DNA from 4 places in the Streptacidiphilus sp. EB103A genome. Region 2 is predicted to be linked to each of the others. Evidence: riboswitches for the same ligand, from Rfam matches in the RefSeq annotation. Region 2 holds a riboswitch; each other region holds the start of a gene.
The links. A riboswitch is a leader RNA that binds a small molecule or an ion and turns the genes downstream of it on or off. The one in region 2 is predicted to bind cobalamin.
Positions count from the first base shown of each region.

Region 1: it holds a riboswitch for cobalamin, as region 2 does, so the genes downstream of both, cobI (precorrin-2 C(20)-methyltransferase) here and ABH941_RS28275 (ribonucleoside-diphosphate reductase subunit alpha) in region 2, are expected to answer to the same signal.
Region 3: it holds a riboswitch for cobalamin, as region 2 does, so the genes downstream of both, ABH941_RS36250 (HoxN/HupN/NixA family nickel/cobalt transporter) here and ABH941_RS28275 (ribonucleoside-diphosphate reductase subunit alpha) in region 2, are expected to answer to the same signal.
Region 4: it holds a riboswitch for cobalamin, as region 2 does, so the genes downstream of both, ABH941_RS14875 (cobalamin biosynthesis protein) here and ABH941_RS28275 (ribonucleoside-diphosphate reductase subunit alpha) in region 2, are expected to answer to the same signal.

Region 1 is NZ_JBGCAQ010000008.1:104,388-108,080, reverse strand. It holds gene cbiE (precorrin-6y C5,15-methyltransferase (decarboxylating) subunit CbiE) at 1-516, opposite strand, end outside; gene cobM (precorrin-4 C(11)-methyltransferase) at 513-1,334, opposite strand; gene cobI (precorrin-2 C(20)-methyltransferase) at 1,331-2,065, opposite strand; cobalamin riboswitch at 2,140-2,293, opposite strand; gene ABH941_RS14910 (LuxR C-terminal-related transcriptional regulator) at 2,393-3,693, shown strand, end outside.
Region 2 is NZ_JBGCAQ010000018.1:176,047-179,739, forward strand. It holds gene ABH941_RS28260 (histidine phosphatase family protein) at 1-595, shown strand, start outside; gene ABH941_RS28265 (hypothetical protein) at 596-1,342, opposite strand; gene ABH941_RS28270 (GNAT family N-acetyltransferase) at 1,483-2,016, shown strand; cobalamin riboswitch at 2,029-2,159, shown strand; gene ABH941_RS28275 (ribonucleoside-diphosphate reductase subunit alpha) at 2,318-3,693, shown strand, end outside.
Region 3 is NZ_JBGCAQ010000028.1:110,717-114,409, forward strand. It holds gene ABH941_RS36235 ((2Fe-2S)-binding protein) at 1-474, opposite strand, end outside; gene ABH941_RS36240 (siderophore-interacting protein) at 584-1,420, shown strand; gene ABH941_RS36245 (ArsR/SmtB family transcription factor) at 1,443-1,844, opposite strand; cobalamin riboswitch at 1,925-2,148, shown strand; gene ABH941_RS36250 (HoxN/HupN/NixA family nickel/cobalt transporter) at 2,182-3,285, shown strand; gene ABH941_RS36255 (AAA family ATPase) at 3,491-3,693, shown strand, end outside.
Region 4 is NZ_JBGCAQ010000008.1:90,116-93,808, reverse strand. It holds gene ABH941_RS14880 (cobyric acid synthase) at 1-968, opposite strand, end outside; gene ABH941_RS14875 (cobalamin biosynthesis protein) at 965-1,903, opposite strand; cobalamin riboswitch at 2,007-2,237, opposite strand; gene ABH941_RS14870 (hypothetical protein) at 2,279-2,551, opposite strand; gene ABH941_RS14865 (NAD(P)/FAD-dependent oxidoreductase) at 2,701-3,693, opposite strand, start outside.

The DNA of each region.
Region 1 (3,693 bases), on a different contig from region 2:
GGTCGCCACCAGCAGCCGACGCCACAGCCCCGGGACGGCGGCCAGGGCCGCCCCGATCTCGGCGGGGCCGGCGCCCGGAGCCGTCAGCACAGCGACCTTGCGGTGCGCCCGGCAGACGTTCAGGGCGGTACGCGGGTCACGGCCGTGGGCGCTCACCACCACCGCGTCGTCCCAGGGCAGACCCACCCGGGCGAAGGCCTCGGCGACACTGCTGACGCCGGGTCGGACGTCCAGCGCCCCCGGGCCGAAACGCTCGGTCAGGGCGCGGACGATGCCGAAGAACCCCGGGTCCCCGGAGGCCAGCACCAGCACCGGACCGGCGTCGGCAGCCAGCGCGGCGGCGACCGCGTCCAGCGCCGGGGCCAGCGGGCCGAGCACCACCGCCCGCTCCGGTGGCACCCCGGCGGCGTCCAGGTGCCGACGCGCGCCCAGAGCCAGCCCGGCGCCGGCGATCAGGGCAGCGTGCTCCGCGGCCTGCCCGGCGCCGAGGACGGTGATCGGGTGCCGGTCCGTCACGACGCTCCGCTGCTGCGCAGGGCGCGCCGGGCCGCCGGGTCGGCCTTGCGGAAGGTGTGGAAGTGGCCGGGGTGGTAGAGGTGCGACCGGGTCCCCGTCGCCGCCAGCGCCGGGCCGACCAGGAACAGGGTGTGCTTCCACAGCCGGTGCTCCTTGACGGTCGCCTCCAGGCTCTCCAGCGTGCCGTGGAGCACCAGCTCGTCCGGCCAGGTCGCCTGGTAGGCGACCACGACCGGGGTCTCCGGCGGGTAGCCGCCCGCGGTCAGCTCCTCCACCAGCTGCTTGGTGCGCGCGGCGGACAGGAAGATCGCCATGGTGGTGCCGTGCCGGGCGAAGTCGCGCACCTCCTCGCCGGGCGGCATCGGGGTCTTGCCCCCGCCGAGCCGGGTCAGGATGACGCTCTGGGCCACCTCGGGGATGGTCAGTTCGCGCTGGATGATCGCGGCGACGGCGGAGAAGGAGGAGACGCCGGGGACAATCTCGGTCTCCAGGCCCAGCTCACGGCAGCGGTCCAGCTGCTCCTGGACCGCACCCCACAGCGAGGGGTCCCCCGAGTGGATCCTGGCCACCCGGCGGCCCTGGTCGGCGGCGCGCTGGTACTCCGCCAGCACGTCCTCCATCGGGATCAGCGAGGAGTCCAGGATCTCGGCGTCCTCGCGGGCGTGCTCCAGCACCTCGGCCTGGACCAGGCTGGCGGCCCAGATCACCGTGTCGGCCTCGGCGATGGCCCGGGCCGCGCGGAAGGTGAGCAGGTCCGCGGCTCCGGGGCCCGCGCCGACAAAGGTGACCTTGCCGTTGATGGCCTCGGTACCGGTCACAGCTTGCCTCCACGGCGGGTGCGGGTCGCGGGTGCGATCAGGGTCGAGAGGTACGGCAGCGATCCGGTCAGCGGATGCCCGGCCGGGCGGATCTGCTCGTCCGGCAGGCCCAGCGCGGACCCCCAGACGGCGGTGCCGTCCCGGTCGGTCTCCCGCAGCGCGGCGGCGACCTGCTCGGCCAGCCGTCCGAACTTGTAGGCGACGACGGTGCCGGGCCCGGCCAGGGCGTCCCGCAGCACCTCCGCTCCCGCGGTCACCGGGACCAGCGTCAGCGGCTCGGTGCCCTCGGCCAGGACGGTGCCGCTGCGCGCGGCCAGGTCCTGCATCGCGGTGATCCCGGGGACGGTCGCCACGACCAGGCCCGGGACCAGCGGGGCCAGCGTCTGGGCGAGGTAGGTGAAGGTCGAGTAGACATTGGGGTCGCCGATGGTGGCGAAGGCGACGCTGCCGTGCTCCCGCAGCAGCTCGGCGACCCGGGCGCCGGCCGCGTCCCAGGCGGCCTCGCGGCGGGCCCGGTCCTCGCGCTCGTTCAGGGCGAAGACCACCCGTTCGACCTTGGCCGCGGCACCGTCCAGATGGTGCAGCACGGTCGCCTCGGCCCGTCCGGTCTCGCCGCTGTCCAGCACCGGGACGACCACCACGGCGGCCTCGCGCAGCACCCGGACCGCCTTGACCGTGACCAGCTCGGGATCGCCGGGGCCCATGCCCACGCCGGTCAGTCGAGGCGTCACCACGGTGTGGGCAGGCAGCGGGGCACGGGAGCGCAGCAGCGCATGGCAGTAGTCCTCACTCGGGGTCCGCGCCCCGGATCGTGGTGTCGGCGGCCAGAGTTCCTGGCTCGGGGACGGCCGCGCCCGGTAACGGGACGCGTCGCCCGGTGACAGTGGCGGGACCGCGCCGGATTCGCACCGGACTTCCTCATCATTGCCGCCGTACAAGGCTTCAAAATCCCACCACGTGCGCCGTCGCCAGGTCAACCGGAGCGGCTGTGTCCTCGCCCACCTCCGTTCTGACTGATCACCACCACAGGCAGTGAACGAACCGATACTCTCGGGAGGGTGCTGACCGGCGAGGCGGGCGGGGTGGAGATGACCTTCAGCGTCCATGGCAGGCGGGTCGGGGAACTGCCCGCCGAAGTCACCGGCTTCGTCGGCCGCAGAGCCGAACTGGCCTCCGTGGAACGGCTGTTGACGCAGGCCAGACTGGTCACGCTGACCGGTCCCGGCGGTGTCGGCAAGACCCGGATCGCGCTGCGCACCGTCGCCGGGATGCGCGAGCGCTACCCGGACGGGGTCTACCTGGTCGAGCTCTCCGCCCTCCCGGAGCCGGAACTGCTGCCCAGGGCGGTCTGCGCCTCGCTGGGGATAGTGGACCAGACGGCGCGTCCGCCGCTGGACTTCCTCACCGAGTACCTGGCCGACCGGACCGCGCTGCTGGTCCTGGACACCTGCGAGCACCTGGTCGACGCCTGCGCCATGCTCGCCGACCTGCTGCTGCGCGACGCGCCCGGGATCGGCATCCTGGCGACCAGCCGCCAGCCGCTGGACGTCCCGGGGGAGCACACCCTGGTCATCCCCCCGCTGCCGGTCCAGGACGAGGGCCCGGACGGGGTCGGCGCGGTGGCCCTGTTCGCCCAGCGGGCGGCCGCGGTGCTGCCGGGATTCACCCTCAGCGACGCCAACCGCGCCGACGTCCTGGCGCTGTGCCGCCGTCTCGACGGCATCCCGCTGGCCATCGAGCTCGCCACGGTGCGGCTCCGGGCGATCCCGCTGGACCAGCTGGTCGCCCGGCTGGAGGACCGCTTCCGGCTGCTCACCGGCGGCCGCCGCACCGCGCTGCCCCGGCACCAGACCCTGCGCACCACCATCGGCTGGAGCCATGAGCTGTGCACGGCCGAGGAGCGGCTGCTCTGGGCCCGGCTGTCGGTGTTCGCCGGCAGCTTCGACCTGACCGCCGTGGAGCGGATCTGCGCCGGCGGCGAACTCGGCGGCGGGACGGTGCTGGAGCATCTGATCGGCCTGGTCGACAAGTCGGTGGTGCTGCGGGTCGACACCGACGACGCCCGGACCCGCTACCGGCTGCTCGACACCATCCGCGAGTACGGCGGCGAGTGGCTGGAGCAGAGTGGCGGAGGGCCCGAGGTCCGGCAGCGGCACCTGGACCACTACCGGGTGCTGGCAGCCGAGTTCCGGGCGCGCTTCGCCACCGACGCGCAGCTGCCGCTGTTCCGGGCGCTCTGCCCGGAGCTGGAGAACCTGCGCGCCGCGCTGCGCTTCATGATCGAGACCTCGGGGGACTCGGACCAGGCCCTCTCCTTCTGTACCGACCTGTGGGTGTTCTGGATCTGCTCAGGGATGCA
Region 2 (3,693 bases):
CGACGCCGACCTCTCGCTCACCGCGCTGGGCCGGGCCCAGGCGACCGCCCTGGGTCGCTGGCTGGCCTCGCGCGCCGACGGCCCGCTGCCGCACAGCGTGTGGGTCTCCCCGTACCTCCGCGCCCAGGAGACGGCGGAGCTCGTCCTCACCGAGCTGGACCGGGCCGGGCTGCCGCTCCCGGACGTGCGCACCGACGAACGGCTGCGCGACCGCGAGCTGGGCATCCTGGAGATGGTCACCAAAGCGGCCATCGAACTGCACCACCCCGCCGAGGCGGCCCGGCGCCGCCGCCTCGGCGAGCTGCGCTGGCGGCCCCCCGGCGGCGAGTCGCTCGCCGACGTCGCCCTGCGGCTGCGCAGCCTGCTGCGCGACCTGTACGAGACCGAGGCCTCCCGCCGGGTGCTGCTGGTGGCCCATGACGCGGTGGTGGTGATGCTCCGTCACATCCTGGACGACCTGGACGAGGAGGGCTACCTCGCCCTGGAGCGCGAGGGCGCGGTCGGCAACGCCTCGATCACCCGCTGGTCCCGGACCTCCTCCGGCCAGCTCAAACTGGACTGCTACAACAGCATGTCGCATCTGGACCCGGGCTGATCAACCCTCCGGCTTCACCCTGCGGCGGCGCGCGCACCCCAGCAGCGCCGCGCCGCCGCCCACCGAAAGCGCCGCCGCCCACGCGATGGGCGCCGTCGCCTCCGAGCCGCCGGTGGCGGCCAGTTGCGGCCGCTGGTTGCTGAGCGCATGCCGGCTGACCGCATGCCCGCTGACCACCCGGAAGAAGTGCGGGTCGGTGATACCCACGGGAAGCGGCACCAGTTCCCCGTCCAGCGGCACCGGCACATAGCCCACCGCCAGGGTCACCCAGCGCCCGAGCGGCGCACCTGCGGTGAACCGCAGCCGCAGCGGCACCGACGCCCGGCCCTTCGCGGTCACCGCCAGACCGTCCGCAGGGCCGATCCGGCCCAGCAGCGCGCCGTCCTCCTCCAGCAGCCGGACCCGCCGCCAGGACGCCCCGGCGCCGCGCCGCCACTGCAGGCGCACCTCTCCGGCGTGCAGACCCCGCTTGTGAGCCCCCAGCACCAGCACCGGCTGGACGCCGCGGCAGGACGCCCCGGTGTGGTTGCGCACCCCCAGCCGGGCCCCCGACCAGGAGCCGCCGGCCCGGTAGACCCGGTGGAACCGGTGCAGGGCGAACCCCAGCGGCTGTTCGGAGGCCGAACCCACCCTGCACGGGGCCGCCCTGGTGCTGTCGGACGCGGCCCGGGCCGTTCCCGCGAGGCCCAGCACCGCCTGCCCGGCAAGCACCGCCACTGCGATACCGCTGACCCATGCACGCCGCACTGCCGCCTCCCTCGCCGCCCGCATCCCTCCGGCCCTCACCTGAATCTGACACGGCGCCGACTCTCCCGCCCGGTGGCCGCCGCCACCGGGGTGAGCGACCCTGCCGTCACCGGTCACCGCAGCTCAGGCAGACTTTTCCCATGAACGTCATCGTGCGCCCCGCCCTCGACTCCGAGGTGGACGCGGCAGGCCACCTCACCGCCGAGTCCTTCATCGCCGACGGCCACACCACCCGCGGCGGCCACTACGAGCCGCGACTGCGCGACGGCCGCGACCGCGCCACCAGGGCCGAGCTGCTGGTCGCCGTGGACCCGGTCAGCGGCGCGCTGCTGGGCTCGGTGACCTTCGCCCCGCCCGGTTCGCCCTACGCGGACCTGGCCGCGGGCGACAAGCAGGAGGGGGAGTTCCGGATGCTCGCGGTCTCCCCCGAGGCCCGCGGCCGGGGCGCCGGCGAGGCGCTGGTGCGGGCCTGCCTGGACCGGGCCAGGGAGCTGGGCCTGTCCCGGCTGGTGATGTCCACCCAGCCGGGCATGGTGCACGCCCACCGGATCTACGAACGACTGGGCTTCGTCCGCACCCCGGAGCGCGACTGGTCGCCGGTTCCCGGCATCGACCTGATGACCTACGCGGTCGAGCTCACTACCGAGAGCGACCCTGCACGACACAACATGTAGGGGTGCTTCGGGAAAGCACCCCTACATGTATGCTCACTCTCGCTGACGACGCAGGGGAACCCGGTGCGATTCCGGGACTGCCCCGCAGCGGTGAGCGGCTTCTGCCGCGAGTCCGAGTACCTGCCGACAGCCCGCTCCGCGCTGCCCTACCGGCGCCGCCCGGAGTGCTGCACGTCCGGGCCTCGCGGGTGGGCCGGGGACGCGCTCCGTGCTGCCTTCGGGCTGCCCGGCGGCGCCCCCGCTCCTCCGTCCGCCGGCCCGCCGCCGACCGGCCGCCAACGAGGAGCGCACAGTGACAGTGATCGACACGACAGTCCCGCAGCAGACCGCCGTCCCCCGGCCCGCGCCGGGCGACGGCCCCGGAGCTGCCCTGCTGCGCACCCTCACCGAGCGGTCCACCGACCTCACCAGCGTCGACCCGGGCCGGGTCGCCGCCGCCGCGCTGCGCGGCCGCAGTTCCGTCTCCGACTACGCCGAGCTGCGCGGCCTGGCCGTCGAGGCCGCCGCCTCGCTGATCGCCGAGGACCCGGAGTACTCCCGGCTGGCGGCCCGGCTGCTCGCCGAGGAGATCCGCGAGGAGGCCGCCGGCCAGGGCGCGACCTGCTTCGCCGCCTCCATCGCCGTCGGCCACCGCGAGGGCCTGGTCGGCGACGCCACCGCCGCCTTCGTCGCCGAGCACGCGGCCGCCCTGGACGCGGTGATCGACCCCACCGCCGACGACCGCTTCGAGTACTTCGGCCTGCGCACCCTCTACTCCCGCTACCTGCTGCGCCACCCGATCACCCGCCAGGTCATCGAGACCCCGCAGCACTTCATGCTGCGGGTGGCGTCGGGCCTGCAGGTCGGAGGGGACGCCGCATCGGTGGCGGAGGTCGCCTCGCTCTATGCGCTGATGAGCCGGCTGGAGTACCTCCCCTCCTCCCCCACGCTGTTCAACTCCGGTACCCGGCACCCGCAGATGTCCTCCTGCTACCTGCTGGACTCCCCGCTGGACGAGCTGGACTCGATCTACTCCCGCTACGCGCAGATCGCCCGGCTCAGCAAGCACGCCGGCGGCATCGGCCTCTCCTACAGCCGGATCCGCTCCCGCGGCAGCCTGATCCGCGGCACCAACGGCCAGTCCAACGGCATCGTGCCGTTCCTGCGCACCCTGGACTCCTCGGTCGCCGCGGTGAACCAGGGCGGCCGCCGCAAGGGCGCGGCCTGCGTCTACCTGGAGACCTGGCACGCGGACATCGAGGAGTTCCTGGAACTGCGCGACAACACCGGCGAGGAGGCCAGGCGCACCCACAACCTCAACCTGGCGCACTGGGTCCCGGACGAGTTCATGCGCCGGGTGGACGCCGACACCGAGTGGTCGCTGTTCTCCCCGGGCGATGTGCCCGAGCTGGTCGACCTGTGGGGCGCCGAGTTCGACGCCGCGTACGCCAAGGCCGAGGCGGCGGGCCTGGCCATCCGCACCATCCCGGCCCGCGCCCTCTACGCCCGGATGATGCGCACCCTGGCGCAGACCGGCAACGGTTGGATGACCTTCAAGGACGCCTCCAACCGCGCCGCCAACCAGACCGCGCTACCCGGCCGCACCGTCCACTCCTCCAACCTCTGCACCGAGATCCTGGAGGTGACCGACGACAGCGAGACCGCCGTCTGCAACCTCGGCTCGGTCAACCTGGGCGC
Region 3 (3,693 bases), on a different contig from region 2:
GGCGACGTTGCCCCAGAGGATTTTGGGCGAGACCGACAGCGCGGCTGTGGCCTGGACCAGGGCGCTCACCGGACCGTCGACGAGGTCGTCGGGTGTGCCGGGGGCGAAGGCGGCGGCGTCGAAGGAGAGCGGGAACGCTCCGCCCGGGACCGGCTGCCACCGGAGCAGCTCCAGGTCCGGCCGCGGCCAGGCGCCGGACAGCACGGCGACGGCCAGGGCCGGGGAGACCAGCCTGGCGGTCAGTCCCAGCTGGGTCACCGAGGCGGCCACGCGCAGTTCGACGGCGGCGGGGCTCTGCGCTCCGGCTGCGGCGAGGCGGGTCCGCACACCGTCCGCGCGTTCGCGCAGCAGCCGCGGGTCCTCGACCAGGGTGCGCAGCTCCTGCCACGGCGGGCGGGCGGGTGCGTCCCCGTGGTGGCTGTGCAGGGCGAAGAACGGCCCGAGGGCCGCGAGCTGGTCGAGCATCGCGAACATGAGCACAGTCTCCCTGGCTGGAAATACGCGGAAAGGTAAGGTTTCGGAAATTGCCGAGCCATCCCCTGCACTATGGGGATCACAGGTTCGAAGTTCCCAGGGAGTGTTTATGGCAGGCCGACCCGAGCGCCGACCGCAGCAGACCCACCGTGGCCGGGTGGAGCGCGTCGAGCGGCTCACGCCGCACATGATCCGGGTCGTCCTCGGCGGCGAGGGCCTCGCGGCCTTCGCCACCAGGGGGCTCACCGACCATTACATCAAGATCCAGTTCCCGCGCCCGGGCGTGGTCTATCCGGAGCCCTTCGACCCGGCGCTGATCCGCGCCGAACTGCCGCGCGAGGACTGGCCGGTGACCCGTACCTACACCGTGCGGCGCTGGGACGCGGAGACGGGCGAGCTGACGGTGGACTTCGTCCACCACGGCGACGAGGGAGTGGCCGGGCCCTGGGCCGCGCGGGCACAGCCCGGCGACGAGATCCACTTCGGCGGACCCGGCGGCGGCTACGCCCCCTCCCCCGACGCCGACTGGCACCTGCTGGTCGGCGACGAGAGCGCGCTGCCCGCCATCGCCGCCGCCCTGGAGCAGCTGCCCGAGGGGGCCAGGGCGCATGTCTTCGTCGAGGTGGCCGGTCCCGAGGAGGAGCAGAAGCTGCCCACCCCGGCCGACGCCGAGATCACCTGGCTGCACCGGGGCGAGGGACGGATCGGCGAGGCCCTGGTCCGCGCCGTCTCCGGGCTCGACTTCCCGACCGGCCTGCCCGAGGCGTTCGTGCACGGCGAGGCCGGCTTCGTCAAGGAGCTGCGCCGACTGCTGCGGGTCGAGCGCAGCATCCCGATGGACCGGCTCTCCATCTCCGGCTACTGGCGCACCGGTCAGGACGAGGACGGCTGGCAGTCGACGAAGCGGGAGTGGAACCGCAGCGTCGAGGAGGAGCAGGGGAGCTGAGGCCCCACGGCGGCGCGGTTCGTCACCCGTGGGCGGTGGCCGACTCGGCGCCCACACCTGCCGTCTTGACGGCGGATGACCCGAGCGAGTCGAGCAGCGCGGCCGTCCGGGCGTCGGTGAGCCGGTAGCGGACCACGCGGCCGTCCTTGTCCGGGGTGACCGTGCCCGAGGCGCGCAGCAGCCGCAGCATCTGCGAGACCGCGGTGTCGGAGATCCCGGTGGCGATGGCCAGGTCGGTGACGGCGATCGGGCCGCCGTGGTGGACCGCCAGCAGCAGGGTGAGCCGGCCGGGCTCGCCCAGCAGCGCGAACCTGGCCGACCATTCGGCGACCCGGGCGGCGTCGCCGATGCCCTCGATGGCGTCGCAGACGGTGTGCTCGTCGATGGTGCGCCGGTGCGCGCGCTCCTCGGGAACCAGATGCATGCGCCCACTTCACCTCAGAGTCCGAGTGAGATGCAACACCTGCACAGCTGTGCAGGCTTGATGATGTGGTCCCCGCACCCCTACGGTGGTTCAGCCGTGGTGTTCGGGAAGACCGGTGAAGGGCCCTCAGGGGCCCCAGACCGGAGCGGCCCTCGCCACTGTGATCGGGAAATCTCCGCACCGTGCCTGTTCCTCCGCCGAGGAGCCGGCGGCCACTGGGCGCGCTCGCGTGCCTGGGAAGGCCGGGTGCTGGAGGTGTTCGCACCCGTCAGCCAGGAGACCGGCCACGGCACCGCACGACTTACTGTCCACGAGGTGCTGGAGAGGCTGCCCTGCTATGACCCTGCCCGAAAACCCCGTCATACCCGTGAACCCCGTCATACCCGTGCTCCGCTGGGAGCGCAGGGACTGGATCCGCACCGGCGGGCTGATGGCGGTGATCGCCGCGCTCCATGTCGTCGCCTTCGGCATCCTGGCCGTCATGGTCGCCCCGCACCACTACACCGTCGGCAAGCAGGTCTTCGGCCTCGGCCTCGGCGTCACCGCCTACACCCTGGGCATGCGGCACGCCTTCGACGCGGACCACATCGCCGCCATCGACAACACCACCCGCAAGCTGATGGCCGACGGCAAGCGCCCCATCTCGGTCGGCTTCTGGTTCGCGCTGGGCCACTCCAGCATCGTGGTGCTCCTGGCCGCTGGCATCGCCGCCGGAGCCCGGTTCGCCGGGGCCGTGACCAATGACTCCTCCAGCACCCACCAGGCCCTGGGCGTGGTCAGCACCAGCGTCTCCGGCGGCTTCCTCTACCTGATCGCCGCGCTCAACCTGGTCTCCCTGTTCGGCATCAACCGGGTGTTCCGGGCGATGCGCCAAGGACAGTTCGACGAACACGAGTTGGAGAAGCACCTGGACAGCCGCGGTTTCATGAACCGCATCCTGGGCCGGCTCACCAAATCGATCACCCGCCCTGGCCAGATGTTCCTGATCGGCCTGCTGTTCGGCATCGGCTTCGACACCGCCACCGAGGTCACCCTGATGGTGATGGCCGGCTCCGGCGCCGCGGCCGGCCTCCCCTGGTACGCCATCCTGTGCCTGCCGCTGCTGTTCGCCGCCGGGATGAGCCTGTTCGACACCCTCGACGGCACCTTCATGAACTTCGCCTACCACTGGGCGTTCTCCAACCCGGTGCGCAAGGTCTACTACAACCTCGCCATCACCGGCCTCTCGGTCGCCGTGGCGTTCCTGATCGGCACGATCGAGCTGGTCGGTGTGGTCCACGACCAGCTCGGTCTCGACGACCCGGTCAGCAACTGGATCTCCGGCGTCAACCTCAACAACGTCGGCTTCGTCATCGTCGGACTGTTCGTGGCGGTCTGGGCCTGCGCCCTGGCCTACTGGCGGCTGGCCAGGGTGGAGCACCGCTGGGGGAACCAGGCCTGACCCGTCGCGGCCGTCCCGGCGGCGCACGGCGCCCGGGACCGACCGATGTGACCGGATTCGGTACCGCCCGGACCCTTGACTCACAGGTACGCCTTCTTGACGTCGCGCCCGCGGCACGCTGGGATTCGTGGCAGTCATTGCAGACTATGTCAGGTCCATGGCGTGACAGGGCGCGGCGGGGGTACTCAGGAGGACGGACGGTTCCATGCAACCAGCACCGAGCGGCAGCACACCCCCGATCGGCCGCGGCCTGCTCCTCACCGAGGCCCGTGGCGCGCTGCGGCCTGACCGAGGGCTGCTGCTCACCGGTCCGGCGGGGATCGGCAAGAGCGCGGTCCTGGACGTCCTCGCCGCGGAGGCCGCCGCGGCGGGAATGCTGGTCCTGCGCAGCGCGCCGATCCCGGAGGA
Region 4 (3,693 bases), on a different contig from region 2:
GCCGCGTCCAGGCCGCGCTCGCGCAGCCAGAGCAGGTCGGCGACGGTCGCCCGGGTTCCGGGGAGCACCACCAGGTCGGCGTCGGCCAGCTCCTCCGGCCGGGTCGCCCAGCGCACCAGCACGCCGGGCTCCTGCGCCAGCGCGTCGATGTCGGTGAAGTTGGACAGCCGGGGCAGCCGCACCACGGAGACCCGCAGCACCTCCTCCCCGGAGGCGCCGCCGCTGGGCGCCCGGTCGACCAGGCCGGCCAGGTCCAGCGAGTCCTCGGCGTCCAGCCAGAGCCCCGGCAGCATCGGCAGCACCCCCAGGGACGGACGGTGCGTCAGCTTTTCCAGCATGTCCAGACCGGGCTTGAGCAGCCGGACGTCGCCGCGGAACTTGTTGACGATCCAGCCGGCCAGGTGCCGCTGGTCCTCGGCCGACAGCAGCGCCAGCGTCCCGTACATGGACGCGAACACCCCGCCGCGGTCGATGTCGCCGACCACCACCACCGGCAGCGAGGCCGCGACCGCCAGGCCCATGTTGGCGATGTCCCGGTCCCGCAGGTTGATCTCGGCGGGGGAGCCCGCGCCCTCGCAGACCACCACGTCGTAGCGGCTGCGCAGATCGGCCAGGCAGTCCAGGGCGATCCGCAGCAGCGCGGGCTTGCGCTCGCGGTAGTCCAGCGCGCCGACCTCGGCGACCGGCTGCCCCAGCACCACCACCTGGCTGCGGTGGTCGGCGCCGGGCTTGAGCAGCACCGGGTTCATCGCCGCCTCGGGTTCGATCCGGGCGGCGGCCGACTGCATCGCCTGGGCCCGGCCGATCTCGGCGCCGTCGGCGGTGACAAAGGAGTTCAGCGACATGTTCTGCGCCTTGAACGGCGCGACCGAGACCCCCTGGCGCGCCAGCCAGCGGCAGACACCGGCGGTGACCACGCTCTTCCCCGCGTCCGACGTGGTCCCCGCGACCAGCAGTGCCCCGTTCATCGGCGCCTCCCCTTTCCTGCCGCGACCAGCGCGGTCACGCCGACCGCCAGCAGTCCTACCCGTCGCGAAAGCCGACAGGCCCGTTCGATGTCCGCGACCGCCACCGGCCGCGACCCGGCCCCGAGCACCGGACGGTGCTCGGTTCTTTCGCCGTACTTCAAGGTCCCGCCCAGTCGCACCCCGAGCGCCCCCGCGAAGGCCGCCTCCGCCTGGCCGGCGTTGGGGCTGGGGTGGCTGGAGGCGTCCGCCCGCCAGACCCGCCAGGCGTCCCGGCGGTGTTCCGACCCCGCCGCGACCACCGTCAGCAGCGCGGTGAACCGGGCCCCCGGCCAGCCCGCCACGTCGTCGAGCCGGGCCGAGGCCCAGCCGAACCGCAGGTAGCGGGGCGAGCGATGGCCCACCATGGCGTCCAGGGTGTTCACCGCGCGGAACGCCAGCAGCCCGGGAGCGCCCGCCACCGCGCCCCACACCAGGGCGTTCACCACCGCGTCGGCGGTGTTCTCGGCCACCGACTCGACCACCGCACGGGCGATCTGCTGCTCGGTCAGCTCCCTGGGGTCGCGGCCGCAGAGGTAGGGCAGCCGCTTGCGCGCGGCCGCGAGGTCACCCGCCTCCAGCGCGGCGCCAATGGTGCGCGCCTCCCGCACCAGGGAGGCGCCGCCGAGCACGGTCCAGGTGGCCCCGGCCGTGAACAGCGCCGTCCCGGCCGGGTTGCCGCGCAGGGCGTGCTCGCCGCAGCGGGCCGCCCCGGCGACGGCGCCGACGCAGAGCCCGGTGAAGACCGCTCCGGTGCCGCGCCGGTCACGCCAGATCAGCCGCTCCAGTGCTCCGGCCGCCCGGCCGAACCCGGCCACCGGGTGCCCGCGCCGGGGGTCGCCGAGGGCGGCGTCGGCCGCGAATCCCGCTGCGAGGCCCAGGGCGGTGGTCGCCCGCACGGCGGTCAGCCGCAGGGCTGAGCGGCGACGGGGACTACAGGCAGAAGTGGTGGTGCGGCAGCAACGCGCATGGCGGTGAATGTCCTCACTCAGGGTCCGCGCCCTGGATCGACGAACCGGGGGCGAGAGTCTCCTGGCTCCCGGATCGACACGCCCCCGGGCCTTCCCGCAGCTGCCACCGCCTGAAGCAGGTGTGGCCGCCGCCGTGGCCGTCGTTCGAGGGCGCTCCCCGGTGACAGTGGCGGGACCGCGCCGGACTGGGGGTCTCCCCCTTCACCGGCTTCCTCTCCATGCCTCCGTTTGGCCTGCTGATACCACCACGCAGCCGGACCGAGCGTCAACCGACGCCGACCCCGGCCACCGACGGCCCCCTTCTCAGGCGGCGTTGTTCTTGCTCGCCGGCAGCTGCTTCGGTGTGCGGACGACGCGCAGCAGTTCGACGCCGGGCGATCCCGGCTCGGACGACGCCGGGGCCTGGACCGGGCCCAGGACCGGACCGGGCAGCACCTGCCCCTGCACGACCTGGCTGAGTACGACCTGCTCACCGGGGCTGGTGGGCGGGCGGAGGAAGTGGTCCTCGAACCATGACATGCCCAGGATCACGAGCAGGCCGATCGGAGCTATGACGACGCAGAGTAGGACAGACATGGGCACCCCAGGCGGTCAGTGCTGCTGCGGTCTTCCGACTCCCCCCGGATCCCAGCCTCAGCCACCGCTCCGTGTTCCGCATCTCGGGGAGTCCGCACGCGACTGCGGACAGTCAGCGCCCTGCGGCCCGCCCGCCGGTCCGTCCCGGCTCAGTGCCGTCCCGAGACCACGTCGGCGACCCGGGCGATCGGCGAGGTCGTCGCCCTGCCGCCGCGTTCCTGCCGGTCCGCCGCGTGGTAGGCGGCGTACATGCCGTGCACGCCGATCCAGCGCAGCGGTTCCGGCTCCCAGCGCCTGACCCGGTGGTTCACCCAGGGCAGTGCCGTCAGCCCGGTGTCCTCCCCTAGCACCAGGTCCCGCAGGGTCCGGGCGGCCAGGTTGGTGGTGGTCACGCCGCTGCCGACATAGCCGCCGGCCAGGCCGAGACCGGTGGCCGGGTCCAGCTCCACCGTCGAACACCAGTCCCGTGGCACGCCCAGCACACCGGACCAGGCGTGGTCGATCCGCGCTCCGGCCGCGGCCGGGAAGAAGTCCTCCAGGATCGCCCGCAGCTGGTCCACCGTCTTCTGCGCCGTCAGCCCGTCGTTGTCGGTGCGCGAGCCGAAGCGGTACGGGACGCCGCGTCCGCCCAGGGCGATCCGGTCGTCGGCGGTGCGCTGCGCGTACATGTAGGCGTGCGCCATGTCGCCCAGGGTCTCCCGCCCGGACCAGCCGACCGCCTCCCAGAACGCGGCCGGCAGCGGCTCGGTGACCACCATCGAGGAGTTCATCGGCAGCCAGGACCGCCGCTCGCCGCGCAGCGCCGAGGTGAAGCCCTCGGTGGCCCGCAGCACGAATCGCGCCGACACCGTGCCCCGGTCGGTGACCGCCTTGGCGAGCGCACTTGACGAGCCCGGAACGATCTCGGTCACCGTCGTGGACTCGTACACCGACACGCCCATCGACTCGACCACCCGGGCCAGCCCGACCACCAGCTTCGCGGGCTGGATCCGGGCCCCGTGCGGGGTCCAGCAGGCGCCCAGGGCGCCGTCCACGTCGATCCGCGCGGCGGCCTCGGTCGGGCTCAGCAGCTCCAGGCCGGTCTCGCCGAAGGAGTGCTCGTTCTCGACGTACGCCCCAAGCCGCTCCAACTGGGCGGGGGT